3 regions of the Pseudarthrobacter sp. IC2-21 genome follow, and region 2 is predicted to be linked to each of the others. Evidence: predicted binding sites of a transcription regulator. Region 2 holds the regulator's gene; each other region holds the start of a gene.
The links. Region 2 encodes Rex, which represses fermentation and respiration genes when NADH is low (regulators of the CRP and FNR family bind a similar motif). Its sites were predicted from a motif close to CTTGTGAANNNNTTCACAAG; they were not measured.

Region 1 (10,502 bases), 530 kb from region 2:
CCGCTGTTCCTGGTGCTGGGCGCCCCGGTGACGCTGGCCCTGCGCGCCCTTCCGGCACGCGCGGACGGTTCCAGGGGACTGCGTGAGTGGGTGCTGGTTTTTGTCCACTCCAAGTTCTCCCAGGTGGTCACGCACCCGCTGTTTGCCGCGGCAAACTTCGCCGGCTCGATCATTCTGTTCTACTTCTCGGACGCGTTCGGCTTTGCGATGCGGGAGCACGTGGGCCACGAACTCATGAACCTGCACTTCCTGCTCACCGGTTACATCTTCGTGCTGAGCATGATCGGCACGGACCCGCTGCCCCGCCGCGCGCCCTATCCCATGCGCCTGCTCCTCCTGCTGGCCACCATGGCTTTCCACGCCTTCTTCGGCGTCACCATCATGGGCGGGACCAGCCTGCTGGCGGCGGACTACTTCGGCAACCTCGGCCGCCCCTGGGGACCGTCCGCCCTCCTGGACCAGCAACTGGGCGGTGCGGTGACCTGGGGCATCGGCGAAGTCCCCACCCTGCTGGTGGCGATCGGCGTCGCCATCATGTGGTCACGCTCCGATGAACGCGAGACCCGCCGCACCGATCGGGCAGCGGACAGGAATAACGACGCCGATCTCACCGCTTACAACGATATGTTTGCCAAATTGGCCGAACGCGACGCCAGATTGGCTGAACGCAACAAGCTGGAAGGACGCTGATGAGCGAAACCGTACGCACCCAACTCCGGGTCCGCGCCTCCGAACTGGTGGGCCGTAACTGGCTAAACACCGGCGGGAAGTCGCTGGACCTCGAAGCCCTGCGCGGCAAGATCGTGCTCCTCGATTTTTGGACGTTCTGCTGCATCAACTGCCTGCATGTCCTGGATGAGCTGCGCCCGCTCGAAGCAAAGTACGCAGACGTCCTGGTCACCGTGGGCGTGCACTCGCCCAAGTTCGAGCACGAGGCAGATCCGGTAGCCCTTGCCGCCGCGGTTGAGCGCTACGAGATCCACCACCCCGTCCTGGACGATCCTGAGCTGGACACCTGGAAGGCCTACACTGCCCGTGCCTGGCCCACCCTGGTGGTCATCGATCCCGAGGGTTACATCGTGGCGCACCTCTCCGGCGAAGGCCACGCGGACGGCCTGGCCGTGCTCATCCCCGAGCTGATCGCCGAACATGAGGCCAAGGGCACCCTGCACCGGGGCTCGGGCCCCTACGTGGCGCCGGAAGCGACCTCGGGTACCCTGCGCTTCCCGGGCAAGGCACTCTTCCTCCCCGCCGGACGGGGCACTTCCGAGGTGGGCACTTCCGGCGCGGGCGCCTCTGACACGGAAGCGTCCGACGCCGGCACCTGGCTTGTGACGGATACCGGCCACCACCGCCTCGTGGAGTTGGGCACCGACTTCCAGACGGTGCTGCGCACCTACGGTTCAGGTACCAAAGGCTACGAGGACGGCCCCGCCGCCGGTGACCCGGCCGCCGCCCGGTTCAACGAGCCCCAGGGCCTTGCGCTGCTGCCGGAAGACGTGGCAGCGAAGGCAGGCTACGACGTCGTCATTGCCGATTCGGTCAACCACCGCCTGCGCGGGCTCTCGCTCACAGACGGAAAGGCCAGCACGCTCGCCGGGAACGGCGTTCAGCGGCTCCTTGAAACGGGTCCCGCGCGCGTGGACGAGGACGCTGCCGGGTTCACCGGGCAGCTCAGCGGGCACCCGTTGGAGGTCTCGCTCAGCTCGCCGTGGGACGTTGTCTGGTCCACCAAGCTCAACGCCGTGGTGGTCGCGATGGCCGGAACCCACCAGATCTTCAGCTTCGACCCGCTCACCGGCGCTGTGGCCATTGTGGCCGGCAACGGATTGGAAGGCCTGCTGGACGGCAAAGCCCACGAAGCCTGGTTCGCTCAGCCGTCCGGCCTTGCCGAGGACGCCGACGGGAACATCTGGGTAGCGGATTCGGAAACGTCCGCACTCCGCAAGCTGGCCATCAGCGACGACGGCACGGTCACCGTGGAAACCGCCGTCGGCAAGGGTTTGTTCGACTTCGGGTTCCGCGACGGTGAGGCGGCGGAAGCCCGGCTGCAGCACCCGCTGGGCGTTACCGTCCTGCCCGACGGCTCCGTGGCCATCGCGGACACCTACAACGGTGCCGTGCGCCGCTACGACCCGGCAACGGGCAAGGTCTCCACGCTGGCGCGGGGCCTGTCCGAACCAAGCGACGTGATCGTGGACCATACCCGGGCTGCCGGCTCCGAACCGCTCCTGGTGGTGGTTGAGGCCAACAAGCATCAGCTCGTCTACGTGCCCATCCCCAAGGAGGCGCAGCAGGTGGACGAGGGCGCGTCGCAGACTCAGCGTCCCAAGAGCCCCGTGGCTCCGGGCCTGCTGGACCTGACCGTCCGCTTCACGGCCCCCACCGGCCAGAAGCTCGATGACCGCTGGGGCGATCCCACCCAGCTGAAGATCTCCTCCACCCCGCCGGAGCTGCTGGTGTCCGGTGGCGGCACGTCTGTGGGCCTGCTCCGGACCCTGGAGTTGGCAACGGGAATTCCGGAAGGCGTCCTGCACATCACCGCCCGGGCCGCGGCCTGCGACGGCCCCGAGAACGAGGACGGCGAGATCCCGGACCACGCCGCCTGCCACCTGTACCAGCAGGACTGGGGCATTCCCGTGCTGCTCACGGACGACGGCGACACGGAACTGGTCCTGGACCTGCGCGGCATGGACTAGCCACCGCCGTCGTACTTACACAAAAGGCTGCCTCCCGGGATATTGCGTCACGGGAGGCAGCCTTTTGTGTGCGCCCCCTAATAGCTCAGCAGCGGGGTGACCTTGATGGTGTCGCCCTCGACGTCCAGGCGGGTGGTGAAGCTGAAGTCCACTTCTTCGTTCAGCGGGAACCAGGCGCCGGTGAAGGAGCTCTGCTGCACTGCCTCCACTTTCGCCTTGCCGTCCAGGGGAGCAACCACCCAGCGGCCGTCAAAAGGCGCGATGGAGATTTCGGGGTACTCGGTGATGGTCCATTTGATGGTGCCGTCGTCCACGTTGTTGGTGCTGGAGAAATAGAAGGGGCAGTCGGGCTGCAGCCGCTGCTGTTTCACGGCTTCCGCGGCGCAGCCGTCCAGGAACTCCTTCACCCGCTGGCCCACATCTTTGCGCAGCTGTTCGGTGGCCTCGGTCAGAAGGTTCAGCGGGGCCACCGGCGCATCGCGGGACGTGATGGTGGCGCGGGTGGCCGGTGCGGCGAAGTAGACGCCGTTGAGGGAGGCCTCGTATTCGCCGGGATAGAAGACGGCAAAGGAGTTCCGGCCGCCGGGCATGTTCACCGGGACACCGTTCAGGTTGGCTTCGCTGGAGTTCACCACCGTGACGGGCAGGGTGGGTAGCCGCGACGGCACAAACGCCCAGGTCTTAAAGAACAGCCATTCCGTTCCTGTCTCCTCCAACAGGAACTCGGTGCGCAGGCGGCTGCCATCAATGGTGTACTGCACCGGGACCATGACCTGGCGGCCGGCCCGGTTCTCAGGCTCACCGATGGTGACGTTGGCAAGGCGCGAGGCGGCGGTCTTCAGCGCCGTCCCGTCAAGCATGGCTGCGTTGCTGGGCGGCACGCTGGCCCGCAGCAGGCCCAGGGCCTTGCCGCCGTTGCCCTGCTGCAGCGCATCCAGGTACTCACGGACCGGCTGCTGCGGGCTCGCGACGGTCTTGTTCACCACGTTGATGCCAACAATGGAGGCAGCCACGGCAAGCATGAAGCCCAGCAGCCATCCGGCCGCTATCTTCACCAACGCTTGACTCATCTGCACGCCCCTTACGTTACCTGCAAGCCCGCTGAACACTGGAGCTGGGGGCAGGGCGCAAGGCAGCTTAACGGCTTTGTTAACGTCCGACGGCGGGCGATCGGCGCGCGGGGCATCGTCCGGTCTGGCCTATCGGCGGCGCCGGGACGAGGTGCCGAACACGCCGCGCAGCAGCTCGCGGCCGAGCTGCGTTCCCATGGACCGCACCATGCTCTTGAGTCCGCCGCCCAATGCCCCGCCGAGGGCACCCGCGAGCTCGCCGGCAATCCCGCCGCCGGCAGGTGCAGGTTCGGGCGCGCGCGGTGCCCGTGCCCGCTCAGGGGCCCGGTCCGGAACAGGAACAGAACGGCTGCTGGGCCGGCCCAGGATCTCCTCCTCGATCCGCCGGGCCTCGGCGTCGACATCGGCCTGGCTGCCACCTGCCTGGCCGGCACTGCCGGATTCGGTGCCGCCGGGGACGGGCGGCTCGCCGGGAGCGGCTTCGCCCGTGGGCGCGGCACCCTTACCGGTGAGCTTTTCGTAGGCGGAGATGTTGTCCACCGCGGCGCCGTATTTGGCCAGCAGCGCCGATCCGGCCACGCTGCTCTTGACGAGGTCCTCGGTGCTGGGTCCCATGACCGATTCCGGGGCCCGGAGCCGGGTCAGGGCCACCGGCGTGGGGGCGCCTTTCTCGTTCATGACCGTGATGACCGCTTCGCCGATCCCCGCGGACGTGAGCGTTTCCTCGAGGTCGTAGTCGCTGACCGGGAAGGTGGAGACCGTGGCTTTGAGGGCTTTGGCATCCTCCGGGGTGAACGCACGAAGGGCATGCTGGATCCGGTTGGCCAGCTGGCCCAGGACATCGGCGGGCACGTCTTTGGGGGTCTGGGTGACGAAGAAGATTCCCACGCCCTTGGACCGGATCAGCCGGACGGTGGTGGTGATGGCGCTCAGGAAGGCCTTGGACGCGCCGTTGAAAAGCAGATGGGCCTCATCCAGGAAGAACACCAGCTTGGGCTTGTCCAGATCGCCGGCCTCAGGCAGGTCTTCGAACAGGTCGGCCAGCAGCCACATCAGGAAGGTCGAGAACAGCATCGGCTTGGTCTGCAGCGTGGGGAGTTCCAGGCAGGTGACCACGCCGCGGCCGTTCGGAGCCGTCCGGAGAAGTTCGGCGGTATCGAACTCGGGTTCGCCGAAGAACTTTTCCAGGCCCTGGGCCTCCAGGTTCACCAGTTCGCGCAGGATGACGCCGGCCGTTGCCTTGGAGAGGCCGCCCAGTTCCTCAAGCTCGTCCTTGCCTTCGTCCGAGGTGAGGAACTGGATGACGGCGCGGAGGTCCTTGAGGTCGATCAGTTCGAGGTTGTTCTTGTCCGCAAAGTGGAAGACGAGCTGCAGGCTGGATTCCTGGGTGTCGTTGAGTTCCATCACGCGGGAGAGCAGGATGGGCCCGAACGAGGTGATGGTGGCCCGCACCGGAATGCCGTTCCCGTCACCGCCCAGTGCCAGGAACTCCACGGGGTAGGTCTTGCCGGCCCAGGCCTGGCCGATGCTGTCAGTGCGTGCCTTCAGTTTGTCGCTGCCTGCCGCGGCGGTTGCGAGTCCGGAGAGATCGCCCTTGATGTCGGCCAGGAAGACGGGAACGCCGGCCGTGGACAGCTGCTCTGCCATCATGTGCAGCGTGACGGTCTTGCCGGTGCCGGTGGCGCCGGCCACCAGCCCATGCCTGTTCATCATGGCCAGCGGCAGCCGGACCTGCGCTTCCTTGTGAAGCTCGCCGTCAACAATGGCGGCGCCCAGCTCGATGGTGGCACCTTCCAGGGTGTAGCCCTTCTGGATGGTGGCAAGCTTTTCTGCAGTGGTTTTGTTGGCCATGCCGCTAGCTTAGTTGGCCGGGGCCTTCAGATGGGGTGTAGACGTACCGCTTTTCAGCCCGGTGTCAGCGCCGGCATGGTCCGCGTGCTCAAGCACCCGGGAAACCGCGTAGCCGATGACCAGGCCCCAGAACGCGGGGTGAATGTTGAAAAGGCTCATGCCGGACATGGTCACCACGAACGTCACCAAAGAACCCAGGGTGAACGTGGTGGCAAAGGCGGTGACAAAGGCTTGCTGGAGGGCCCGGAGCATGGCGATGCCGCCGAGGGCAAGAATAAATTCCGTGGGTGTGGCGAGCATGAGCCGGGTGAGGGCCGGAGCCAGCAGCGCGCAGATCATGGCCAGGACACCGAACACCACGGCAGCCGTGTACTGGCGTTCTTTGGCTCCCGATGACGTCATGAGCGCGTTGGTCGGGCCGGTAACACAGGCTGAGACGGCGCCGCACCCCGCGTTGAGCAACGAAAACGCGCCCGAAACGATGGCGAAGACGTTTACCGGCGGGTTATGCCCGGCGGCACGGAGCACGGCGATGCCTTGGCCATTTTGAACGAACAACACGGTGAGGGCCAACGGAACCACAAGTTCGAGCTGGGCAGCCCACGTGAACTCGGGTGCGGTGAAGACCGGCGCCGCCAGAACCGGGCCGCCCGCATGGAACGAAAACTGACCGCTTGCCGCCACGGCGAGGCACCCCACCACCAGGGTGCCCAGCACCGGTGGCAGGAACCGGCCGAGGGCCGGCACCGCCGTAAGGACCAGGAAGGCAACCACCATGGGCCCGGCCACGACGGGGTTCGCCTGGGTGGAGGAGACGATATCAGTGCCGAACTTGAGGAATACGGCGGCAACCATGGCCATGACTATCGGCATTGGAACCGCTGCCATAATGCGCCGCACGACACCGGAGGCGCCCAGCGCCAGGACCAGCACACCGGAGGTGAAGAAGGCTCCCACCACTTCCGCGAAGGACAGATGCTGAAGGGACGGCCCCAGGAGCACCGTACCGGGAATGGACCAGGCGAAGCCCAGAGGCTGCCGATACAGCAGGGACATCACCAAGGTGGCGGCCCCGCCTGAGAAAAGGATGCCAAACACCCAGGATGCGAGCTGGGCCTCGGTAAGGCCGCCCGCCGCTCCCACTGCCAGCGTGACGGCTATGGGGCCTGACGCGGAGAAGATGAGGCCGATCACCCCGTTGGAAACATAAGGCAGGCCCACATCACGGAAGACCTGGCGCAGACCTGCAGGCCGGACGCCGGGGCGTTCCAGCAGTGGCGGGGACAAGCGGGGTGCAGGGGTGTCCGCCTGGGGAGCGGCGGGCGGGACCGGACGGGATGGCTGCATTCTGGCTCCTGGAACGGGTGCAAAAAATACAGGCGCCCCGGAGTTTGCACTCCGGGGCGCCTTCGGGGCCGGGGCCGAGGGCGCCGGCCCCGCTTGTCAGCGGTGGCTCTTACTTGTGCTGGCCTTCTTTGGCGAGGACGTAGTCGTAGACCACTTCTTCACCGGAGCCGCCGTCGGTGCGCGGCTTCGGGTCCAGCATCAGTTCAGGCTTGACTGCCGAAGCAATGTCGTCCGCGTTGTGCGGGTCGCCGGGGAAGTACAGCTGCTGGGTTACGGGCTGGAAGCCGGGCGCGGAGACCTTGATGTGGATGTGCGCCGGGCGCCAGGCGTGCCAGCCCGCGGCGTCGATCAGCTGCCCGCAGGCCCCGTCCATAGGAATTTGGTAGGGCGCCGGGCGCATGGTGTTGATTTCGAAGCGGCCGTCGTCGTCTGCCTTGATCGTGCCCCGGAGGAGCCAGTCGGGCAGGCCCGGGGCGTACTGGGAATAGAACCCGGCGCTGTCCGCATGCCAGATTTCCACCTGGGCGTTCTGGATCGGGTTGCCGTCGGTGTCCGTGAATCGGCCGCTGAAGCGCAGCGGGGTGCCTTCCTCGTCCGCACGCATTTCCACGGTTGCAGGGGTCTGGAGTACCGGGGAGCCGGGGATGTAGTAGGGCCCCTCGATGGTCCCCACGGTGCCGGGGCGGTCCTGGGAGTTGACGTCCTCCACAGAATGCTCCAGCCATACGTCGAGGAACAGCGGCCATTCGCCGTCGGTTCCCACCTTGATGAGCCACGCCTTGAGTGCGTTGTATTCCTCGTAGGTGACCTGGTGCTCGACGACGATGTCGTTGGCGGCCTTGATGAGTGCCCCCGCCAGCAGGCTCACTCTTTCCTTGGGCACATCCAGGCCGGCAAGCTTGCCGGAGGCAGCGAAGCGTTCGGTGGCTTTGGAGCCGGCTTCGACTGCAGTGCCCTCGTCCTCTTTGCGGGTGTCTGCTTGGGTCTCGGTCATGGTGATGTCCATACTCCTCTTTGAATAGGGGACAGGAACTGCTCCTGAACCCGTTGCGAACCGGTGGAGGGGCAGGATCTGAACCTGTCGCGACGCAGTTCGCGTGATGACCGTCTCATCCTAGGCCTGAAATAAGGACGCTACAAATATCGATTTGGCCTGTTTTCTGTCATTAACCAGACATAAAGACACCCTTGGCCTAACCTAGGGGTTTGCCTGATGTGAGAGCGATCACGATGGGGAAGACTGACGTGACAACGTCCCCCCCTGGGCACCGCGGGTTGGCCCGGACCTCCCGCTCATCCGTCCAGCACCCTCCAATGAAGGAGCACGCCATGACCGAGAACCTGGCCCATGTCCGCGAGGTCCTTGCCGACGCCGTTATCGACGACCGTGAGAACGGCGTCATCCGTGCCAAGCGCGAGATTTTCACCGACGAAGAGATCTTCGAACTGGAGATGAAGCACATCTTCGAAGGCAACTGGGTTTATCTCGCCCACGAATCCCAGATCCCCAACGTGGGGGACTACTTCACCACCAACATCGGCCGCACGCCCGTGATGATCACCCGCGACAAGGACGAGAACCTCAACTGCCTCGTAAACGCCTGCTCCCACCGCGGCGCCATGCTGTGCCGCCGCAAGACGGACAACCGCACCACGTTCACCTGCCCGTTCCACGGCTGGACGTTCAAGAACTCCGGTGAGCTGCTGAAGGTCAAGGACTCACGCAACGCGGGCTACCCGGAGACCTTCAACAAAGAGGGCTCCCACGACCTCACCAAAGTGGCCCGCTTCGAGTCCTACCGCGGCTTCCTCTTTGGTTCCCTGAAAGCTGACGTGCTCCCGCTCGAAGAACACCTGGGTGATGCCACCAAGGTGATCGACTCCATCGTGGACCAGTCCCCGGAGGGGCTCGAGGTGCTTCGCGGGGCCTCGACCTACACCTACGACGGCAACTGGAAGGTGCAGGCGGAGAACGGGGCGGACGGCTACCATGTCACGGCCGTGCACTGGAACTACGCTGCCACGACGGCCCGCCGCACCGCCGGTGACTCTGCCAACAAGACCAAGGCCATGGACGCCGGCAAATGGGGCAAGGTCAAGGGCGGTTTCTATTCGTACGACCACGGGCACCTGCTGCTGTGGCAGGAATGGACCAACCCGGAGGACCGGCCGCTGTGGGACCGGCGGGATGAACTCGTGACGAAGTATGGCGAAGAGATGGCCAACTTCATGATCAACATCTCCCGGAACCTCTGCCTGTACCCGAATGTCTACATCATGGACCAGTTCTCCTCGCAGATCCGCCACTTCCGGCCCATCTCGGCTGACCAGACCGAGGTGACCATCTACTGCATCGCGCCCAAGGGTGAATCGCAGGAGAACCGGTCCAAGCGGATCCGTCAGTATGAGGACTTCTTCAACGCCACCGGCATGGCCACCCCCGATGACCTCGAAGAGTTCCGGTCCTGCAACAAGACCTACTGGGCCACCTCGGCGCCCTGGAACGACATGACCCGCGGTTCCACCCACGAGATCGCCGGTCCTGACGAGCAGGCCCAGGCACTGGGCATGACCAGGGTCATCGCCTCCGGGGTGCGCACCGAGGACGAGGGGCTGTACCCCATTCAGCACGGGTACTGGAAGGAAGTCATGGACCGGGCCCTGGCGGAGGAAGAGACCTCCGCGCTGGACGCCGTTCCAGTCACCGCCTGACCCCCCTCCACGTGGAACCAAAGAGAGTGCAGAACCCATGACCAACCTGACGATGCCCGCTGCCGCGCTCAAGAGCGCCGAGGAGATTGCCACCCTCGAAACCGTCCGTGCCTTCCTCTACAAGGAGGCCCGCCTGCTGGATGACCGCCAGTTCGATGAGTGGCTTCAGTGCTACCACCCGGACTCCGAGTTCTGGATGCCCGCCTGGGACGTCGATGACCGCCTGACCGAGGACCCGCAGAACGAGATCTCGCTCATTTACTATGACAACCGCGGCGGCATCGAGGACCGCGTCTTCCGGATCAAGACGGACCGGTCCTCGGCCACGTCCCTGCCGGAACCCCGCACCGGGCACAACATCACCGACGTCGAAATCATGGAGCGCGAAGGCAATCAGGTGAAGGCGCGCTTCAACTGGTTCACGCTCTACTTCCGGTACAACACCACGGACACGTACTTCGGGACCAGCCACTACACGATCGACCTCGCCGGCGCAGAGCCGGTCATCATGAAAAAGAAGGTCGTCCTCAAGAACGACTACATCCACCACGTTGTGGACGTCTACATGATCTGACGGCTCCCGCCGGTGCCCGGCCCGAGGCCGGCACCGGCTGAGGCCGTTTCACAATCCGTGCCCGCCGGGCACATCCGCACTTACCCGGGCCGCATCGACGCGTCCCAACCAGGAGGAAACCATGGGCCACAAAGTAGCCCTCAGCTTCGAGGATGGCGTCACCAAGGTCATCAAGGTCGGCGACTACGAGACCGTGATGGATGCCGCGTACAAGGCACGTATCAACATTCCGTCGGACTGCCGGGACGG
Region 2 (10,502 bases):
AAATCCTGGGGCGTGACGGTGGTGCCGTTGAAAAGGGTGCCGTTGACGGCGATGGCCGACTTGCGGTCGGCCGCCGCAAATTCCGTCACGGAGCCATCGCCGGCGATGTAGTTCTTGTTGTCGCCGGCTTTCGCCTGCTTGGCGAGGGCATCCTCCTGTGCGCAGGCGGAGAGCCCCAGGGTGAGTGCGGTCAGGACGGCACCGCCCGCGGCCAGGACGGCGCGGCGGGATGCCGGGCGCGGGTTGGACGTCATCTTATGCCCCCGGGGTGGTGGCAGCACCGGGGAGAAGGGCGGCAGCGGGCTCACTGTATTCGACGCGCAGGAGGGCGCCGGCGTCGTCGAACACCAGGGAGGTGATGGACGTCAGCGTGCACTCACGTTTGCGGGGGTCATGCCAGAGCGGACGGCCCTCGGCACTGAGGCGGGTGGCCCAGATGGGGAGCTGGTGGCTGACCATGATGGCCTCGGGGCCGTTTGTTCCGTAGTCGCCCGCGGCCAGTTCGATCGCCCGGAGCCGGGCGTCCTGAACGGCGGCGCGGACACGCGCGGCCTGCTCCTTGTACGGCTCGCCCCAGGACGGCCGGAGCGGGTTGATCAGGTGCGGCCAGTGCCTTGGCCTTTTGAGCTCGGCCTTGGTGACCTTCATGCCCTGAAAGTAGTTTTCCGCTTCGATGATGCGCTCGTCAGTATGGATCTGAAGCTGCAGGGCCTCTGCGGCGGGGGCCGCGGTTTCCTGGGCCCTGACCAGCGGCGAGGACGCAAGGTAGACAAAACGGGCACCCTGCGCGGCGCGGTCGGCGAAGTGCGCGGCGAGAACCTGCGCCATCTCCCGGCCCAGCTCGGAGAGGTGGAATTCGGGCAGCCGTCCGTACAGAACGCCGTCGGGATTATGGACCTCGCCGTGGCGGAGCAGATGGACAGTGGCTTGGGGCATGTGTACCAGTTTCTCAAAGATGGCGTGCGATCCGAAATCTTCTACATTTCGTAGAACTGAAACTCTGGGAAAAAAGTTCCTTAACATGGAACAAAACATGCAAATGCATGCTTATAGTAGATGCAGCGGATAGTTGAGACTTCAACTGATCAGCCTATCCGGAACTACCACCCGACAATTTCAAGGAGAAATACCATGGCTCTTCCCGCAGACGTCACCACCGGCACCTGGACCCTCGACCCCTCACACAGCGAAATCGGCTTCACCGTTCGCCACGCAGGCATCAGCAAGGTCCGGGGCCAGTTCAAGGATGCAACAGCAACCTTGGAGCTTGCCGATAACGTGGCCGATTCCAAAATCAGCGCCACCATTCAGACCGCCAGCTTCGACTCCGGTGACGCCAACCGCGACGGCCACGTCCGCGGCGAAGACTTCTTCGACGTCGAGAAGTTCCCGGAAATCTCCTTCGTCTCCAACGGCCTCGTGGCCGCCGGCGACAGCTACGAGCTGACCGGTGACCTCACCATCAAGGGCGTCACCCGTCCGGTCACCCTGGAGACAGAGTTCAACGGCGTGGCTGTTGACCCGTTCGGCATGACCCGCGCCGGCGTATCCGCCGAAACCACCATCAGCCGCAAGGACTTCGGCCTGACCTGGAACGCCATCCTCGACGCCGGCGGCGTCCTGGTCAGCGACAAGGTTGCCGTCAACCTTGAGCTGGCATTCATCGCCCCCGCAGCATAATTCTTTTCAAACTGCGCCCGGCCGCAGGCTCCCTCTGGAGCCTGCGGCCGGGCGCAGTGCTTTAACCCTCCGTTCCGCGCTGGTTCGCCCCGAATCCCGGTGCCAGCAGCAATATGCCGTCTAGAGTGAGGCCTATGAGCAACCCCAGTGACGTACCGCAGCCCCGGGAGCCCGGCGCCCAGCCACCTGCCGGCAACGTTCCTCCCGCGGGCTACGAACCGCCGCAACGTTTCCCTCGCCCGCAGGGGCAGCAGCCCGCGCCGGACCGGCAGGGCCACCAAAAGCCGGCCGGATTCCCGTTCCAAAGGCCCGCCGACGCGCCGCGGAGCTTCAACGAGGTTATGCCCAGAGGCGGTCTTGCCGGCATGTTCACCGTGCCCGGACTCCCCCTCGAACTCAAGGTCTCCTACTGGATCTGGCTCGTCGGCGGCATGCTCGGCGTCCTCGGTAGCTTCTTCGGGCTGCTTGCCACCCTGGCCCTGTTCACCGTCGCCCCGGGACTGGCCGCCCTGCTACTCCTGCTGGTCCTGGTGGCACTCGCCCTGGCCGCGGCTCAGATTGTTCTCGCCCTGAAGATGAAGGACGGCAAGGAGTGGGCCCGCCTGGCGCTGACCATCGTGGCCGCCGTCTCCCTGGTCCTGGCGCTGATCGGCGGCAGCGTGGGCGGCGGCATAGGCAACAACTGGCTTGGGTTCCTGATCAGTGCCGCGGCGACGGTCCTGATGTGGCTTCCCAATTCGCAGGCCTGGTTCACCGCCGTCAGGGGCCGCGCGTAGCCGTCCGTTGCAGGCACCGCGCCCGCTGGCTTCCCGCCTGGCTGGAATACCTCTTTGGAATGACCCGCCGCCACCCGGCCGGAGGGTACGGTTGAAGTAAGCCGTACTGGGGGCAGGGCCAGTGGACTGCACCCAGCAGCCGAACTGACTTCCAACCTGCAAAGGACCGCTCATGAGCACGCCAGTCCCGCCTCCCGTCCCGAACGAGCCTGAGCCCGGCAATCAGCCGCCCGCACCCCGCTATGGCGAGAACAGCCCGCAGCCGGACAACGCTCCGCAGTATGGCCAGAACGCACCACAGTACGGGCAGAACGCACCTCAATACGGCCAGAATGCCCCGCAGTATGGCCAGAACCCGCCACAGTACGGCCAGAACGCGCCGCAGTACGGACAAAATGCGCCCGCTGCACCGCCGTACGGGCAGACCCCGCCGCAGTTCGGCCAGCCTGCTCCCCCGGCGTACGGCCAGCAGCCGTACGGCCAGTCCCCCTATGCCCAGTACCCCTCGGAGAAGCCGCAGGCCACCGGGCCCGGCGGCATTCCCCAGCTGGTCAACGTCTCCTTCTGGCTCCTGATCGCTGCCGCCGTGGTGTTCGTCATTTCCATGCTCATGGGGATCTCGATGCTCGATGACCCGGCAACGCGGGCGGCCTTCGACGATGCCATGCGCAGCAGCGGCGCCAACGGCGCTCAGTTCAACTTCGAAGAGTTCAAGAGCGCTCTCGCCGGCATGCTGGTGGTCATCGCCATCCTGGGGGCCGCCATGTACCTATTGGTGGCTTTCTTCGTCCGGAAGGGTAAAAACTGGGCCAGGGTCCTGGGGACCATCTTCGCCGCCCTGTCCGTATTCAGCCTGTTCCAGGTTCCCAACCTCGGGACCTTGGGAACGCTGGCAGGCATTGCGGCCATCGTCCTGCTGTACCTGCCCACCACTACTCCTTACTTCCGCAAGCAGCAGCCGTTCACCAACCCCTACGCCACGCCGGGCAACCCCTACGGGCAGTAGGTCTACGCCGTAACCCGCACCTTACGGGCGTGGACCCCGCGGACCCCGCCAAGCCATTGGCTAGGCGGTCTGGTCCGGGGTCTGCGCCCGTTGTGCGTGGTAGGCCAGGATCTGCAGTTCAGTAGCCATGTCAACCTTCCGCAGGTTGACGCCGTCGGGGACCTGCAGCATGACGGGAGCGAAGCTGAGGATGCTGTGCACGCCGGCTGCCACCACGCGGTTGCAGACCGCCTGGGCCACCGCGGCCGGCAGCGCCAGGACCACCATGTTGGTGCCGGTTCGGCGCAGCACGGTTTCCAGGTCGGCGACGTCGCTCACGCGCAGCCAGCCCACCTCGTTGCCCACCACGAGCTGGTCGGCGTCGAAAATCGCCACCACGTCGAAGCCTCGGGATTCAAAGCCGTCATAGCGGGCCAGGGCCTTGCCCAGGTTGCCGGCCCCCACTATGGCAACTTTCCAGTCGTGGGTGAGGCCCAGGGCAGCGGAAATATGGCGGCTCAGATACTGCACTTCGTAGCCCACGCCGCGCGTCCCGTAGGAGCCCACGTAGGACAGGTCCTTGCGGAGGGTGGAGGAACTCACTCCCGACGCTTCCGCCAGGGACTCCGAGGACACCCGCTCCACGCCGTCGGCCAGCAGGGTGTTCAGGGCGCGCAGGTAGATGGTCAGTCTCGCCACCGCAGCGGGCGGAATCTGTTTGGCGATCTCCCCGGCGGGCGCCACTGTCCCGTTTACGGCCCGGGGAGATGAATCCAGCGAACTCACTTTCCCCTCCATTGCCTTGCGTTGTGACTCCACTCTAGATCCCCGCCGCCTCTGCCAACAAAGCCGGCGTCATGCAATGCAATCGGTTGCCTAAACGCGCAGTGCCCGCTGGAGAACGCGTTCCAGGCGGGCTTCGTCGATCTTCCAGAAGTCTCGCTGGACGCCGTCCACCAGCACCACCGGGATTTCCTCGGCGTAGCGCTCACGCAGCTCGGGCAGTTCGTCGACCTGCTGTTCCGTCCACTCAAGTCCCAGTGCAGAGGTAACGCGTTCGACGGCGTCGCGCGCCTCTGCGCACAGGTGACAGTCTGCTTTGGTGATGAGGACTACCTCCGGGTTTGCCATGATTCAACCGTACCTTTCCCGGAGGCGGGCCGCGGCGCCTGCCATCCAGGCGGCGGCTGTTCTGGAATCTGCACTGCCCGGCATTGACTAGACTCATGGACATGCCCAAGGAGAAGTACGTCGCTGTAGTCACCCAGCCTGATGCGGTGATGCAGACCAGCGAAGCGGCCTTCTTCGACGTGGACAACACCCTGATGAAGGGCGCCAGCCTTTTCCATGTCGCCCGCAAGATGCACCAGCGCCGGGCGTTCACGCTGAGGCAGGCGGCCGGCATGGCCTGGAAGCAGTTCAAGTTTGTAGCCCGCGGCGAGAATATGGAGGATGTCCATGCCGTTCGGGACTCGGCCCTGACACTGGCAGTAGGCATCCCCGTGGAGGACATCAAGGCTCTGGGCGAAGAAGTGTACGACGAAATGATCGCCTCCAGGATCTGGCCCGGAACCAAGGCCCTGGCCGAGCAGCACCTGCGCGTGGGACGGCGCGTCTGGCTGGTCACGGCCACCCCCATCGAAGTGGCCACGGTCATCTCCACCCGCCTGGGCCTCACCGGAGCGCTGGGCACTGTTGGCGAGGTGGCCGACGGCCTGTACACCGGCCGGCTGGTGGGCGACATCCTGCACGGCTCGGCCAAGGCTGTGGCAGTCCGGGAGTTGGCCGACACGGAAGGCCTGGACCTCAAGCGGTGCTGGGCCTACAGCGATTCCTACAACGACATCCCGCTGCTGACCCTCGTGGGGCACCCCGTGGCCATCAACCCCGATTCGCGGCTGCGCAGCCACGCCCGTGACCACAACTGGCCGGTCTACGATTTCCGCTCCGGCCGCCGTGCCGCCACGCTTGGCCTGAAGGCGGCAACAGCCGGCGGCGTGGTTTACGGACTCTGGAAGGGTTTCGCCCGCTTCCGCGGCCCCCGCATCTAAGTAGCGCTAAGTGTCGTTTTGGGCGCTCAAAACGACACTTAGCGCTACTTAGATGGGGATGGAACGACAAAAATGCCCGCTGCCGGAAGGCAACGGGCATTTTCGCGCTTCTTGAAGTATCTCTACTTCTTGTTGCGGCGCTGGTGACGAGTCTTGCGAAGCAGCTTGCGGTGCTTCTTCTTGGCCATACGCTTGCGACGCTTCTTAATAACTGAACCCACGAAAGTTCCTCACAAACTAGATGCAGTACCTGTCTGATGGAAAAGGTCCGTGGACAGAGCTACAGACAAAGACAACTGACAGATTCTTACAATGACGTAAAACGTTCCTTAACAGGGTACCGCTTCTTTGCGGCGGTCACTGACCGCAGCCGTCGACGGACCGTCACACTGCTCAGGCCGTTTCGGTATGTCCATCCACTACAGCGCCTTTAAGGTACTGTTCGACGGCGCTTTCCGGCACCCGGTACGACCGGCCGAAACGCACCGCGGGCATTTCGCCGGAATGGACCAGGCGGTAGACGGTCATCTTGGAGACGCGCATGACCTCGGCCACTTCGGCCACGGTCAGGAACTTCGCGTTCGAGAAGTTCTGTTCTGCGGACATTTCCCTATTCCTTTGCTGACGGATGACTACTGACCCCAGCTGTGTTCCATTGCGGTGTGCCGATGCTGAGCCATCCACCAACCATGTGATAGATACTCTAGAGGTTGATGGGGCTGTAGTGAAAGTCATCCGGTGTAATCACTGCTCACTGCGGCGTTTCCTGGCGGACGCCGCAAGCTGGTCCAGCACCGAAACCGACACGTCCCAGTCCATGCACGCATCGGTCACACTCTGCCCGTAGACCAGCTCGGACCGGCCCGCGGCGTGCTCGGCAACGTCCAGGTTCTGCGCCCCGCCCACCAGGAAGCTTTCGAGCATGACGCCGGCGATGGCATGTGCGGCCTGCCCGCGGTCTTCGAGCTGGGCACCGATTTCCAGCGCCACCTCAGCCTGCCGGTGATGGCTCTTGCCGCTGTTCGCATGGCTCGCATCGACAATCAGCCGCGGGTTCAGGCCCTTGGCAGCGAGCTTCGCAGAGGCGCTTTCGACGTCGGCTGCCGAGTAGTTCGGCCCCTTCCGTCCGCCGCGGAGGATGACGTGAGCGTCAGGATTTCCAGCCGTGGCCACGAGCGCGGCGCGGCCGTCGCCGTCGATTCCCAGGAAGGCCTGCGCTGCCGCGGCGGCGCCGCAGGCGTCGACCGCCACCTGGAGGTCGCCGTCGGTCCCGTTCTTGAAGCCAATGGGCATGGACAGGCCGGAGGCGAGCTGGCGGTGGATCTGGCTTTCGGTGGTGCGGGCACCGATGGCACCCCAGGAGATCAGGTCCGCCATGTACTGCGGGCTGATCGGCTCGAGGAACTCGGTGGCGGTGGGCAGCCCCAGCGCCGTGACCTGCTGCAGGAACTCGCGTGCCGCGCGGAGCCCAACGGCCATGTCGTGGCTGCCGTCCAGCCGCGGATCGTTGATGAGGCCCTTCCAGCCGACCGTGGTGCGGGGCTTTTCGAAGTAGGTCCGCATGACAATCAGCAGGTCCGCTTTATGCTTCTCGGCCTGGCTGACCAGCCGGCGGGCGTACTCGAGGCCGGCTTTGGGGTCATGGATGGAGCAGGGGCCAACGATGACCAGCAGGCGGTCATCCACGGCGTCCATGATGGCGCGGACCTCATCGCGGCCGCGTTCGACGACGTCTGCCACCCGATCATCGAGCGGCAACTCGGCGATGAGTTCCGCCGGCGTGGGCAGCGGCGTGAATTCGCTGACGCGCAGGTTGGATGTGGATTTTGCGGTGGTGGCTGTTGCGGGGCTCATGCTCGGGGTCCTGTTCCAGATAGGAAGCGGGCCCAAATCAGAACCCGCCGGAGAAATGGCGAAGGGCAGAGAATGATCTCTGCCCTGTTGGCTCTGAAGGAAGTTGGATGCGTGTCAGTTAGACGCGGGCTCCTCCAGAGCCAACGAAAAATACGCATACCAACGGTTAGTCATAAGCACACGATAACCTCAGCCCGCTGCCGTGACAAAACCGCGGCGTAACACTCGTCAGCGAAGGACCCCGCGGAGGTATTCCAGCTGCCGGATCCAGTGGTGCTCCTGGCCCCCCTCGTGGTTGTTGAATCGGTAGACCTCGATCTCCTTCGGGGCGGCGGAGCGTTCCCCGTAGGCGTTGAAGCTGGCAAACACCGTGGACGGCGGGCAGACATCATCCATCAGCGCCACCGAGTAGAGCGCCGGGACGGTGGCAGCCCGGGCCAGGTTGACCCCGTCGAAATAGTTCAGCACCTCCAGCATCGGCTCATACCGGTCCCGGTGCCGGCCCAGGAAGGCGGCTATTTCCGGGTACGGCCCGCGGAGTGCAAGGTCGATGGACCGCGGGAAGTCCTGCAGGAAGGGGACATCGGGCAGCGCGGCAATGACGCCGTCGAGCCTTCCGGCCGCCAACCCGGCAACCGCCACCGCGATGCCGCCGCCCTGGCTTATTCCGCTCAGGATGACCCGGGCGGCATCAATCTCCGGGTGGGACTGGGCGGCCTCCACCGCGCGGAAGGCGTCGACGTAAACCCGCCGGTAGTAGTAGTCCTCGCGGCTGCGGGCGCCGCGCGTCATGAGTCCGGCATAGGCGACGTCCCCGGCGGACGGGTGGGGGTCCGCAGTGTCGCCGACGAGCCCGCCGAAGCCCTGGCCCCGCGTGTCCATGATGAAGTGGGCATAGCCTGCCTGCGCCCACTTTGTGTCCTGATTGACCAGGCCGCGCCCGCCTGAGTAGCCAACGTACTGCACAACAACGGGCAGCAGGCTCCCGGGCTCACGGTTCGCCGGGAGGTGCAGCCAGCCCTTGATCGGTGCGCCGCCATAGCCGGCGAACGTGACGTCGAAGGTGTCGATGACCGTCAGGTGGTTTTGCGTTGGCTGGAACGAGGCGCCGAGCGGGAACGTTCGCGCCTCCTCGATGGTGGCGTCCCAGAAGTCGTGCAGGTCGGCGGGCGGCGAGACGGTGGAGGTGTAGCCTCGCAGCTTCTCTGGGGGGAGGTCGAAAAGGGGCATCAGTGGCCGGTCCTGTCTCGTCTGGAATACCTGTTGGAGATCCTACGTCAGACAACCGGCTTGGGCGTGCGCGGGGGGCCGCGGTCACTAGGCTGCCAGCGGCATTCCGAAGAGTTCCCCGGCCCTTTTGACCAGATGCTCCGGCACGTCCGTTTCCCCGCGGTGGCCGTCACTTCCCAGGAATACGGCGCACCCGCGTGCGGCTCCGGCCAGATCGAGGCCTCGGTCATACGTTAGCTGGGCCGCCCGCACGTTCAGCGGCAGGTCCCGAATCACCCCCTCGGCGTTGAGGTAGACCTGCCAGTCGCCGCGCATGACCGACTCAAGGTCGCCCTCAACCAGTTCCCGGAGGTTCGTCAGAGTCGCTTCAATGGACTCCACGCGGACTGGTTGTTCAGTGGGGGCGGGGATTATCAGTGCTGTAAATTTGGTGCTCATTTTTTCGTCCTGTTGAGTTAACTGTGCCGGGCGTTCGGATGTTCCCGGCCGCCGCGCGGGGCGTGGGCTCCCGGCCCGCGCGCAAGGAACCCGCAAAAATGGTTGGCAGCGCATGGCCTACAGTGTGGTGAGACCACAGCGAGACCCTGCGGCCAGACCGGCCGGCCCGTCGACGGAGGAAGCATGTCCCACACGATTCAGCCGAACAATCCCGAGGCCACCCCGGCGCCGGATGCCACAGATCTTCCTGGCACGGGGGCACACGGGCACCCCGCGCCGTCGTCGGCTGAGCGGTCGGTTGTGCCTGCGGCGCTCAAACGCCGCATCCCCAAGTACTCGGACCTCGCCCCGCTGATGCAGTTCAAAAAGCCCGAGTTCAGCCGGGCCGCAAAACTCAAGCGGGCCAGCACCATCTGGGAACTGCGCGACATTGCCAAACGCCGGACCCCGCAGGCCCCGTTCGACTACACCGATGGTGCCGCCGAGGAAGAAATCACCCTGCGCCGCGCCCGCCAGGCCTTCCTGGACATCGAATTCCGGCCGGGCATCCTCCGCAATGTCTCCTCGATCGACCTGACCACCGAGATCCTGGGCAAGCCTTCCCGGCTGCCCGTCGGCATCGCCCCCACCGGCTTCACCCGGATGATGCAGTCCGAAGGCGAATACGCCGGCTCGCAGGCGGCCGAGGCAGCCGGTATTCCCTACACCCTTTCCACCATGGGAACCGCCTCCATCGAGGACGTGGCCGCCGCGGCCCCGAACGGCCGCAACTGGTTCCAGCTCTACCTGTGGACGGACCGGGACCGGTCCCTCGAACTCATTGAGCGCGCCGCCAAGGCCGGGAACGACACCCTCATGGTCACCGTGGACACCGCGGTGGCGGGCGCCCGGCTCCGCGACGTCCGCAACGGCATGACCATCCCGCCGGCGCTGACCCTCAAAACCGTGCTGGACGCCTCCTACCGGCCCGCCTGGTGGTTCAACTTCCTCACCCACGAGCCGCTGACCTTCGCCTCACTCTCGCGCTACACAGGGACGGTGGCCGACCTCATCAACTCGATGTTCGACCCCACCCTGACCTTCGAGGATCTTGACTGGCTGCGCGAAACCTGGAAGGGCAAGCTGGTGGTCAAGGGCATCCAGACCGTGGAGGACGCCCGCCGTGTGGTGGACCATGGCGCTGACGGGGTGGTCCTGTCCAACCATGGGGGCCGCCAACTGGACCGGTCCCCCATCCCGTTCCACCTGCTCCCGGAGGTTTCGGCGGCCCTGAAGGCGGACAACTCGGACGCCGCCATCATCCTGGACACCGGCATCATGAGCGGGGCGGACATCGTGGCCGCCTTGGCTCTCGGTGCCGACTTCACCCTGATCGGACGCGCGTACCTTTACGGTCTGATGGCAGGGGGCCGGGCCGGCGTGGACCGCACCCTCGAGATCCTGGAAAAGGACATGGTCCGCACCATGGCCCTGCTCGGCGTCAGCTCC
Region 3 (10,502 bases), 1.4 Mb from region 2:
CGAGATGCTGGTGGACGGACTGCCCGATTTCGGGGTAGACGTGCCCGACGCCGATTACGCCGCGGTGGCGCGGGCGCTGGGTTTCCACGCCGTGCGGGTCGCCGATCCGGCGCTCATCGAGGGGGCCTACCGGGCGGCATTTGCCCATCCTGGCCCCTCGCTGGTGGAGCTCATCACCGATCCGCAGGCGCTCTCGCTGCCGCCGAAGATCTCCGGCACGCAGGTGCTGGGGTTCGCGACGGCCATGTCCAAGGTGGTGCTGAACCGCGGTGCCGGCGAGGCGGTCAGCATGGCGCGGAGCAACCTGCGAAACATTCCACGGCGCTAAGCCCGGGTCCGGTGCGTCCGCCAGCGCCCGCGCGTCGCCTGAGACGGAAATGAGCGCAAAGCGTGACCCTGCCGCGCTCGCCGTGGACCGCCGTCGCTGATTGACTGGGACGAGGCGGATTCCCGCCTGATGCGCCGGGGGAGGCAACGGAAGTGTTTCGTTTACAGCGGATGATGGCGTTCGGCGCGGTGCTGGCAGTGGCAGGATGCGCGGCCCCGGCGCCGCCGGAGCTGGTCACGGCCGACGGCGTTGAACGGGTTTCGGTGGACCGCGCCTCCTACGCCGCTGAACTGCGCGCCTTCCGGGCGTCCGCATTCGTCCTCGGTTCGGCACTGCTGACCGACGGCCGCGACGGTCCGAGCGGGAACGTGGTCTCCTCACCCGGCAGCCTGCTGGTTGCCCTCGCCATGCTGCGGACCGGAGCGTCCGGCGGTACGGCCGCCGAGATGGACGCCGTCCTGCAATTCCCTGCGGAGAGGCGCGATGAGGCGATGAACGCGGTTCTCGCCTCGCTTGAGAAGTTCGACGGCGACCCCGGCTCCGTGGATGAGGAGAACCCGCCGCGGAAACCGGTGATGCACGCAGCGAACGGACTGTTCGTGGACAGGGGCGTGCCCGCCGGGAAGTCCTTCCTGGACATCCTCGCCCGGCACTACGGAACCGGCGTGTATCCCGTGGACTTCAGCGATGAGGGTACAACCAAGCCGGCCATGGATGCGTGGGTGAACCGGAACACCGGCGGGCGGATCAAGGAAGCCCCCGCAAGGTATGACCCCCGGAACACGTTCAGCCTGCTCAATTCCCTGTACTTCGCCGCCGCCTGGAGAGCGCCGTTCGACCCGAACAACACCTCCGATCTGCCCTTCACCACAGCCGCCGGCGAGGAGATCGACGTGCCGGCCATGCACAACGAAGTCAGGATGAAATATGCGGAAGGTGCCGGCTGGCAGGGGGTTGACCTTCCCTACGCGGACAGTTTTGTCATGCGGTTGGTCCTGCCGGAACGCTCATCCGATGCCGCCGGCCGCCCCGTCCCTGCGGACTTCGGTCCGGCGAAGCTCACAGAAATCGCCGACGCCTTGGATGCTGCCCGGCCGGCCTCCGTGCAGATCCGGCTGCCCCGCTGGGACCACAAGTCCAGCTTTGACCTGCGGAAGGTTTTCGACTCCCTCGGCCTGCAGACGATGCTCAACACCACGGAAGACTTCAACACCATCCAGCATCAGATGATGATCACCCAGGCCGCCCAGGCAGCGAACATCACGGTCGCCGAGAAGGGCACCGTTGCCGCCGCGGTAACCCAGATCAACGGCATGGTGACCGGTGCCCCGCCGGAGCCCGAGCGGAGCCTCGACTTCAACCGGCCGTTCCACTACCAGGTTGTGCATGTGGAGACCGGCCTGCCCCTGTTCATGGGAACGGTGGCCGACCCGCGGTAGGGGAGCGGCTGGCTGCCCGGGGGTTCGGAACGGGTGATTGCGGGCATTACCGCGACTGCCCGCCGTCGTCCGTTTGCTCCGGACGCTCTCTCACTTACTGCAAGAAAATCGAGAACGCTCTCTCACTTTCTTGAAGAAAGTGAGAGAGCGTCGTCCGAAAACCGGCATTAACTGAGAGAGCGTCCTCGGGTGTGGTGGGGTCGGGTGGGGAGATGGTGGGGGGTGGCTAGCGCGAGCCGCCCTGCCAGAGGGCGTCGAACGGGGCTCCGGAGGCCACCCGGTTCCGGATCCCTGCCGTGACAAAGGCCTTGGCGGTCCGCGCAGCCTCGAGCGGCGCGGCGCCCTTGGCCAGTTCCGCCGTCACCGCGGCGGCCAGCGAGCAGCCGGCACCGGACACGGCCACCTCGCCCACTTTGGGGGCGCTGAGGACTTCGAGGGTCTCGCCGTCGTAGTAAACGTCGACGGCGTCCGGTCCTGACAGCCGCACCCCGCCCTTGGCGAGCACCACGGCCCCGCTGAGCTCATGGATGCGGATGGCCGCGGCCTTCAGGGACTCGACGTCGGTGATCACCAGGCCGGACAGCGATTCCGCTTCAAAGTGGTTGGGCGTGACGAACGTGGCCAGCGGCAGGATTTCCGCTTTGAGGGCCTGGTCCGTGTCCAGCGCGTGGCCGGGTTCCTGGCCTTTGCAGATCAGCACCGGATCCAACACCACGTTCCGGAAGTCACCCGCCGCCAGGGCTGCTGCCACGGTGCCAATGGTCGCAGGGCTTCCCATCATGCCGATCTTGACGGTATCCAGGACCGGGCGGCCCGGCTCAGTCCCGCCGGAGGGCGCCCCGGCAGCGGCGCCGTACGCCGCCGTCGTGGCTTCCAGCTGGTCCGCGATCACCTGCTGCTCCATGGGCACGAACCGGTGGTTCCAGTTGTCGTTGGGGTCGAAGGAGACGATGCAGGTGAGGTTGGCGATGCCAAAGACGCCCAGCTCCTGGAACGTCTTCAGGTCAGCCTGGGCGCCGGCGCCGCCGGTGGCTTCGGAGCCTGCGATCGTGAGGACGACGGCGGGGGACTGGGCGGGGGACTGGGCAGCGGTTGAAGCAAAGGTCATGGATCCATCCTGCCATCCGCCACCCGGTGGCTCAGCGCCGCTTCCGCTTTGAGCGCTGTTCCTCCTCCCGCTCTGATCTGGCCCGTTCTGCTGAACGCTGGGATTTTCCCGCGCCCACCACTTTCTGGTGCCACTCGCGCTGGTAGGCGCGGGTGGCTGCGGCATCCTTGCGGCGGGCCAGCGCGGCCTGTTCGCGTTGGAGTTTCCGGTAGTTGTTCCAGCGGCGGTCATCGAGCGTGCCGTCAGAGAGGGCGGCCTGCACAGCGCAGCCGGGTTCGTGCTGGTGGGCGCAATCGGAAAACCGGCAGAGGCGGCCAAGCTCCTCCACGTCCCCGAACATCTGCTGCATCCCGTCGTCGGCGTCGAACAGCCCGAACCCGCGGACGCCGGGCGTGTCCATGAGGACCGTGCCGTGCGCCAGCGGCACCAGTTCCCGCGACGTGGTGGTGTGCTTGCCCCTGAAATCACCGGCCCGGACCTCGCCGGTGTGCTGCACGTTGTGGCCAACCAGGGCATTGATCAGGGTGGATTTACCTGCCCCGGAGGGCCCCAGCAGGACAAGAGTGCTGCGCGGCGGCAGATGTGCCAGCAGGTTATCGATCCCGTCCCCGTTTTCCGCCGATGTGGTGACCACATCAACCCCTGCCGCCTGCAGGATGACCTGCCCGACGACGTCGTCCGCCACGTGCGTCAGGTCGGCCTTGGTGATAATCACCAGGGGAACGGCGCCGGAATCCCAGGCGGCGACGAGGGTCCGTTCGAGCCGGTTGTGCGTGAGCGGCCGGTCAACCGGGACCACGACGCCGATCACGTCCATGTTCGCAGCAAGGACCTGGGCGGCCGAGGAGTCCTCGAAGGCACGCTTCCGGCTAAGCTCCGAATGCCGGGGCAGCACGCTGAGGATCTGGCGGTCACCCGCACGGTTGGGTCCCACCCACACCCAGTCGCCCGTGACCGGCACATCCGCATCAAGCGGGTAGGGGAGGTGCAGGAGCTCCATGCCCACAGCCACCAGAACGAGGCTGCGGTCAACCCGCACCACGCGGCCGGGCTCGCAGGGATTGTCCGCGCTGGAGGCGGGTGCGGGGTTTTCGGCGAAGTGCCGCGCGACGGCCGGGTTGTAGCCGTAAAGGGTTGGGCCGGCGATGCCGGATGTGGACGTAACAGGACTGGCCAGGCCGGGGCCTGAAGAATTTTTCACTGTGTGATACCTCGGGAAGGAGCCCCCTGGCACCGGCCACTAGCGGGCAAGGCCCAAGGGTGTGGCATCCCGCGGGCAGTGCCCTATGCGGTACGGAAGCTGGGGGCGGGGGTGGTTATTTTGATGGTTTCGAGGCGCCGAGGGCGCACGGCAATGGCAATCATCAAAAACACCTCCCTTCCCGCTGCGGTCCGGTCGACGTGGAAACCGGACCGGCTTCCACTGTAGCTTCCGCCCGAGGCTTTCCGCCATGGTTTTCGCATGGCTTTCGCCAGTGGCTTTCTCGGTCCGAATCTCGCCCGGAGGCCCGTGAACTAGCCCCGGCTGAGACCGGCAGCATCGTGCGCGAGCCTGGTGATCTGCTCCCAGTCATTGCTCTCGACGGCTGCGCGCGGGGTCAGCCAGCTGCCTCCCACACAGGAGACATTCGCCAGCTTGAGGTAAGACGGCGCTGAGTCCAGGCTGACGCCGCCGGTGGGGCAGAACTGCACCTGCGGGATGGGAGCTCCGATGGCGGCTAGGTAGTCCGGGCCCCCGGCGGGCCCTGCCGGGAAGAATTTCATGGCCGTCAGACCCCGTTCGAGGACAGCCATTACCTCGCCCACGGTGGCCACGCCGGGGAGGACCGGGATGTTCAGCCGCAGCATGTGGTCCAGCAGTGCCGGTGTTACCCCGGGGCTCACCAGGAACTGCGCACCGGCTCCCGCCGCGGCGTCGGCCTGCGCGGGTGTGAGGATGGTGCCGGCCCCCACCAGGATGTCCGGCACCTCGTTGGCGATCCGCTTAAGCGATTCGAGGGCGCTGCCGGTCCGGAGCGTGAGCTCGATGATCCGCACGCCGCCGTGAGCCAGCGCCCTGGCCACGGGAACCGCGTGCTGTGGGTCGGCGATGGTGACGACCGGAATAACGGGGGAAACGTGCAGGACGCTGGTTGCGTCAGCCATGGGTGATCTCTTTTCTCAGGCCGTCCAGCCCGTCGGTGTCGATGATGCGGTACCAGTAATTCCTGCATGGGCTTGGGTCTGCGCCAGGGTGGGGATGAAGCCCGTACCGCCCTTGCCGCCCACGACCAGAGACGCTGCCGCGGCACCGTACCGGGCCGCCACGGGGAGCATGTCGCCGAAGACCATCCGGGCGGTCAGGGTGCCGACGAACGCATCGCCGGCTCCGGTCTGGTCCACCACCGCGGGGGCCGGAATGGCGTCGATCCACGAGCCATCCAGGCCTTCGCCATCAAGCTGGATGCCCTCGGCCCCGCAGGTCACGGCAACGTTTGCGGCGCCGAGGCTGCGGAGCTTCGCCGCCGCCTCTTCCGCCGTACTGCAGCCCAGGAGCGCGGATGTTTCGGACGGGAACGACGGCGTGACGAGGAACGTGCGCGGCGCAATTTCCAGCAGGGCCGCCGTCGCGTCCTCCGCGGACGTGAGCCGGGGGCGGAAGTTCGGATCGAAGACGAAGCGCCGGGCAAGGCCGGCCGCCTTCACCACGGCAGCGCGGGACGACGCGGAGATGGCGCAGGCGATGCCGCCTGCCACCACCGCCCCGGCAGCGGCGAAAACTGCAGGATCGACGTCGTCGGGGCCCAGGCTGGAACCGACGCTGCCGCTGCGGGCGTAAGAGAATTCGCGCTGCCCCTCCGGGTCGCAGTGCACCAGGTAAACGCCCTGCTGTCCCGTCCGGAATGTCAGCAGGGCGGGGGAAATGCCGAGTTCAACAACCCGGGCGGCGATGGCCTTGCCGAGGTCGTCGTCGGTCAGCGCCGAGAGCAGGCCAACGCGGGCGCCGGCTGCCGCAGCGGCCGCCGCGACGTTGAGGGCGTCCCCGGAGATGCCGAGCTGGGCCGGGACGCCGTGGGCGAACGCGACGTCCGTGGCGACCTCTACGAGGATTTCGCCCATCACGATGACGTCGAACGGCGTGGCGGGATTTTGTGTTGGCTTGTTCACCAGTCATGCACCGATCCGTCGAGCCGCCGGTTGATCGGCAGGTATTTGTCGTAGGGGAAGCGGCCGTCGGCTTCCTCGTTGAACTTTACGCCGAGGACTGGACGCCAGGCTCAGGCGCCGATCTCGACTTCGTCACGCGTGGTCACCAGGCGTACTACCGCCAGCCGTCCGATGGCGGCGCAGGCGCCCGTCACGGCCGGCCTTTGGTGATGCTGAGCAGGGCGCGCCCCAGCTCGGGCTGCCGGAAGATGAACCCGGCGTCGATCAGCTTTTGCGGCTGCACCCACCGGCTTTTCAGCACCAGTTCGGTTTCCGTGCGGATCAGGACCGCGCCCAGGCGCAGCAGCCACTCCGGCGTGGGGATGCCCAGCCTGGCACCGTACGCCCGCCGGACCAGCCGCATCAGTTCGCGGTTGCCCACCACGTCCGGCGAGGCAACATTCACCGGGCCCGAAATGTCAGTCCGTGCGTGCAGGAAGCGGACGGCACGGTACAGATCTTCCACATGAATCCAGCTGAACTTCTGGCCTCCCGGGCCCATGTGCCCGCCCAGGCCGAGCCGCGCCAGGGTGGCGAAAGGGCGCAGCGCACCGCCGCCAGGTCCCAGCACGATGGCGATCCGCAGCGGAATCTTCCGGGTGCCGGGCGTGTCCGCCGCAGCCAGGGCAGCTTCCCAGGCCCGAGCCACGTCCACGGAAAAGCCGCTGCCAAGTTCGCCGTCGGCCTCCGCTTGGGGCCGGTCGTCCGCGTGCCGGTAGATGGTGCCGGTGCTGGCGTTAAGCCAGCACGACGGCGGCGCCTGGCAGCGTGCCAGGGCGCGGCCAAGCGCCGCGGTGGTGGCAACGCGGGAATCGAGGATAGCGGCTTTGTTTCGCGCGTTGTAGCGGCAGTGGACGGAGCGTCCGGCGAGGTTCACCAGGAGATCGGTGCCGTCCAGCACCCGGGCGATGGCGCCGTCGTCGTTCCAGCCCGCCGACGTCGCCGTGCCGGTCGTGACCCGGCGGCCGATGGTGCGCACCGCCCAGCCGTCCCGCTCGAAGCGCGCGCGGAGGTACCTGCCGATAAAGCCCGAAGCTCCGGCGAGGACCACCGTCTGTGTTTTGATCATTTGTTCCCCCATGATGTTTCAGTTGCGGATGCTGCGGCTCAGGCTGAGGACATCGTCCAGAACCTTGTTGACGCCCGGAATTTTTGCGAGCGAGAGCCCCCGGGCGATCAGCGGGACGGCTCCGTCCACGAGTCTCCGGGTGCGGCGCTGGCCGTCCGAGGTGTCATACACCCAGAACAGGGCGATCCCCATGTAGCCCAGCCACAGCAGCTCGGGCAGGTCTGCGCGCAGCTTCTTCGGCGCGGGCGGACTGGCGCCTTCCACCGCCGCCCGGAAGATGCCCAGCGAGGCTTCACGGGCCTCCGTCGACTCTCCGGCGAACGGGTTGACCGGGGACGTCGGCCGGATGGCCGTGGCCACGAAGTCGGCGCCGAAGCGGTGGTAGGGCGCCATGACATCCAGGCCGGCGTGCAGCGTGGCCTTCAGCCTGCTGGCCAAGTCCTTGACTCCTTCGAGGGCTTCGTCCGCCTTGGCTGCATGCTCGGCCTGCACCCGGACGTAGAGTTCCTGGACCAGATCGTCCTTGGACGCGAAGTAGTAGTAGGCGTTGCCCACGGATACGCCCGCCTCCGCAGCGATGGCCCGCATGGTGGTCTTCTCAAACCCGATCTCCCGGAACATCCGCAGCGCCACGTCCGCAAGGCGTTGCTTGGTCTGCTCGCTCTTGACTGCTGCCACGGAACTCCCCTTTTTGAACACGTTCAGGGAATCGAGTATGCCACCTTTTTGAACATGTTCAAAAAGGTGGGCTCCGGACGGATGGGAGAATGGCGTGACAGTGCTAATACAGCCAGGCGTCCCGCGGTCAGTCTTCGGCTGAGGCGGATGCCCGAGCGAACCACTACGAACGGACACCCCCATGCCATCCCCCTCAGGCCCGCGCGTCCTGCCGGCCACAGTCCCCGCACACCCGGTTGCGAAATTCGCATCCATCGGCTCGCCCTACTTCGGCATCATGCTGGCCTCTATGGCCGTTGTGCTGATCCTGTCCAACATCGGCGCGTCAAAAGGCGTGGCGATCGGCCCGATCATCACCGACGGCGGCTTCTTCCTCTTCCCGCTCGCCTACATCCTGGGCGACGTGATCAGCGAGGTCTACGGCTTCAAAGTGGCGCGCAGGGCCATCTTCACCACCTTTGCGCTGTCCGTGTTCGCCTCGGTCTGCTATTGGGTGATCATCGCCCTGCCCGGCTTTGACGACGAGTTCGGCGCGTCCAAGCAGGCCGCCCTGGAGGGTGCACTGGGCCCGGTCCCGCAGATTGTGCTGGCTTCGCTGCTGGCGTTCCTGGCCGGGCAGACCATCAACTCCTGGATCCTGGTAAAGATGAAGGCCCGTTCCGGCGAAAGATCCCTGTGGGCACGGCTGATGGGATCCTCCGGCGCAGGCGAGTTCGTGGACACCCTGATCTTCTGCAGCATCGCCGCCTCCGTCATCGGCATCACGGACTTCGGCATGTTTGTGAACTACGTAGTGGTGGGCTTTGTGTACAAGACCCTCGTGGAGTTCCTGTTCGTCCCCGTGACGTCGCTGGTGATCGGCTGGATCAAGAAGCGCGAACCAAGCTACGGCGTCCCGAGCGCTACGGTGACCAACGCCGCGGTAACCGGCGCCGCGTAGCTGCCGCCCGGCGTCGTACTTTTAGCCGCATCCGGGAGCAACCGATGGGGTTCGGCTCTAGGCCTTCAGCGTCCCGTCGAGGAGCGCGCGGAGCTCGGTGAAGTGCCGCTCGGTCGCCTCAGCATGGAACATGGACGTGTCTGCCATCGTGTAGCCGTGGGGTGCGCCCGCGTAGACCTCGTTGGAAGCCTCGAGTCCGGCGGCCTCGAGCGCCGAACCCAGGCGTGCGACGGCGTCGGAATCCATGCTTTGGTCATGGTCCGCATGGCCGAAAACGAAGCGGGCCTTGGCCTGGGGGAGCCCCAGATGCGGGCTGTCGGGGGTCTCCGTGGCGAGGCCGCCGCCATGGAAGCCGCCGCACGCGGCCACCACCTCGGGGTGGGCGGTGGCGGTGCGGACCGCGAGGCGGGCGCCCATGCAGTAGCCGAACGTGCCGATGGGACCCGCTGCGACGCCGTCGAGCTTTTCCAAGGCCGCAACCCACGCATCAATGTCCGGGAGGGCTTTCTCGGCGGTGAGGTGCCCGACCCGCGGGAAGGCTGCCTTCCCGGCGGCGGAACGGCCCTCCGGGGTGGTCATGTCCACCTTCGGTGCGAGTTCCGCGACGGTCCCGTCCCGATAGAAAACGTTGGGTGCCAGGACAATGTAGCCCCAGTCAGCGATGCGCTGCGCCATTTCCTCGATGCGCGGCCGCAGACCGAACGCGTCCATGTACAGGATGACGCCCGGGAACGGCCCGGTGCCGGTGGACGGACGGACAACAAGGGCCTCGGCGGTGCCTGCTGCAGCAGGGATCTCAATGAACATCTGGTCAGGATAACCGAGGCAACCGGGAACAACGCTCAGGAATAATACTGTGCCAGGGTCTCGGCCTTGAACTCGAAGAAGGTGCCGGCCTCGATGGCCAGCCGGGCGTCATCCACCATTTTCACCACAAAGCGTTCGTTGTGGATGGAGATCAAGGTGGCGGACAGCATCTCCTTGGCCTTGAACAGGTGGTGGATGTAGGCGCGGGAGTAGTTGGCGCAGGCGTAGCAGTCACAGCCTTCCTGCAGCGGGCCGAAGTCGCGTTTGTACTTGGCGCCGGAGAGGTTGTAGCGGCCGGTGGGGTGGTAGAACGCCGAGTTGCGGGCTACCCGGGTGGGGGAGACGCAGTCGAAGGTGTCCGCGCCGTTTTCGATGGCGGTGAAGATGTCGTCCGGCTCGGAGATGCCCAGCAGGTGCCGCGGCTTGTCCTCCGGCAGCTCCTCGTTGCACCAGCGCACAATGGTGCCCAGGTTCTCCTTCTCCAGCGCCCCGCCGATGCCGTACCCGTCGAAGTTCATCGCGCCCAGGTCCTGGCAGGCTTTGCGGCGCAGGTCCTCGTACTGGGCGCCCTGGATCACGCCGAACAGGGCCTGGTAGGGCTTTCCCTCCCGGGACGCGGTCAGCCGGAAGTGCTCGTCCAGGCAGCGGAGGGCCCACAGCCGGGTGCGTTCCAGAGATTCCTCCTGGTAGCCGCGGGAGTTCTGCAGGGTGGTCAGCTCGTCGAAGGCGAACATGATGTCCGCGCCGATCCGGTGCTGGACCTGCATGGAGATTTCCGGGGAGAACCGGTGCCGGTCCCCGTTCAGATGCGATTTGAACCAGACGCCGTCGTCGTCGATGTGGGCGAGGCGTTCCTTGCCGGGGGCCACGGCGTCGTCGGGGAGGGCCGCGTTCGCGGCAGACACAGTTTTCATGTCGATGACCTTCTTGAACCCGGACCCCAGGCT

Region 1: the regulator Rex is predicted to act here: its motif matches at 8,180-8,199, upstream of benA (benzoate 1,2-dioxygenase large subunit).
Region 3: the regulator Rex is predicted to act here: its motif matches at 7,854-7,873, upstream of SBP01_RS02960 (queuosine precursor transporter).

The regions. Positions count from the first base shown of each region.
Region 1 is NZ_CP139145.1:3,979,850-3,990,351, reverse strand. It holds gene SBP01_RS18445 (cytochrome c oxidase assembly protein) at 1-690, shown strand, start outside; gene SBP01_RS18440 (NHL domain-containing thioredoxin family protein) at 690-2,699, shown strand; gene SBP01_RS18435 (hypothetical protein) at 2,777-3,769, opposite strand; gene SBP01_RS18430 (helicase HerA-like domain-containing protein) at 3,899-5,620, opposite strand; gene SBP01_RS18425 (benzoate/H(+) symporter BenE family transporter) at 5,630-6,967, opposite strand; gene catA (catechol 1,2-dioxygenase) at 7,077-7,973, opposite strand; gene benA (benzoate 1,2-dioxygenase large subunit) at 8,297-9,679, shown strand; gene benB (benzoate 1,2-dioxygenase small subunit) at 9,717-10,253, shown strand; gene benC (benzoate 1,2-dioxygenase electron transfer component BenC) at 10,375-10,502, shown strand, end outside.
Region 2 is NZ_CP139145.1:3,451,244-3,461,745, forward strand. It holds gene SBP01_RS15910 (TlpA family protein disulfide reductase) at 1-254, opposite strand, end outside; gene SBP01_RS15915 (histidine phosphatase family protein) at 256-936, opposite strand; gene SBP01_RS15920 (YceI family protein) at 1,132-1,680, shown strand; gene SBP01_RS15925 (hypothetical protein) at 1,815-2,456, shown strand; gene SBP01_RS15930 (hypothetical protein) at 2,629-3,462, shown strand; gene SBP01_RS15935 (redox-sensing transcriptional repressor Rex) at 3,523-4,227, opposite strand; gene SBP01_RS15940 (glutaredoxin family protein) at 4,318-4,572, opposite strand; gene SBP01_RS15945 (HAD-IB family hydrolase) at 4,674-5,492, shown strand; gene SBP01_RS15950 (30S ribosomal protein bS22) at 5,615-5,713, opposite strand; gene SBP01_RS15955 (helix-turn-helix domain-containing protein) at 5,886-6,098, opposite strand; gene SBP01_RS15960 (3-deoxy-7-phosphoheptulonate synthase) at 6,237-7,346, opposite strand; gene SBP01_RS15965 (acetylxylan esterase) at 7,575-8,576, opposite strand; gene SBP01_RS15970 (DUF3846 domain-containing protein) at 8,664-9,014, opposite strand; gene SBP01_RS15975 (alpha-hydroxy acid oxidase) at 9,198-10,502, shown strand, end outside.
Region 3 is NZ_CP139145.1:616,687-627,188, forward strand. It holds gene SBP01_RS02920 (pyruvate dehydrogenase) at 1-328, shown strand, start outside; gene SBP01_RS02925 (serpin family protein) at 499-1,767, shown strand; gene SBP01_RS02930 (hydroxymethylpyrimidine/phosphomethylpyrimidine kinase) at 1,994-2,875, opposite strand; gene rsgA (ribosome small subunit-dependent GTPase A) at 2,907-4,076, opposite strand; gene eda (bifunctional 4-hydroxy-2-oxoglutarate aldolase/2-dehydro-3-deoxy-phosphogluconate aldolase) at 4,391-5,020, opposite strand; gene SBP01_RS02945 (PfkB family carbohydrate kinase) at 5,036-6,022, opposite strand; gene SBP01_RS02950 (TIGR01777 family oxidoreductase) at 6,213-7,130, opposite strand; gene SBP01_RS02955 (TetR/AcrR family transcriptional regulator) at 7,149-7,751, opposite strand; gene SBP01_RS02960 (queuosine precursor transporter) at 7,990-8,748, shown strand; gene SBP01_RS02965 (dienelactone hydrolase family protein) at 8,806-9,555, opposite strand; gene tgt (tRNA guanosine(34) transglycosylase Tgt) at 9,591-10,502, opposite strand, start outside.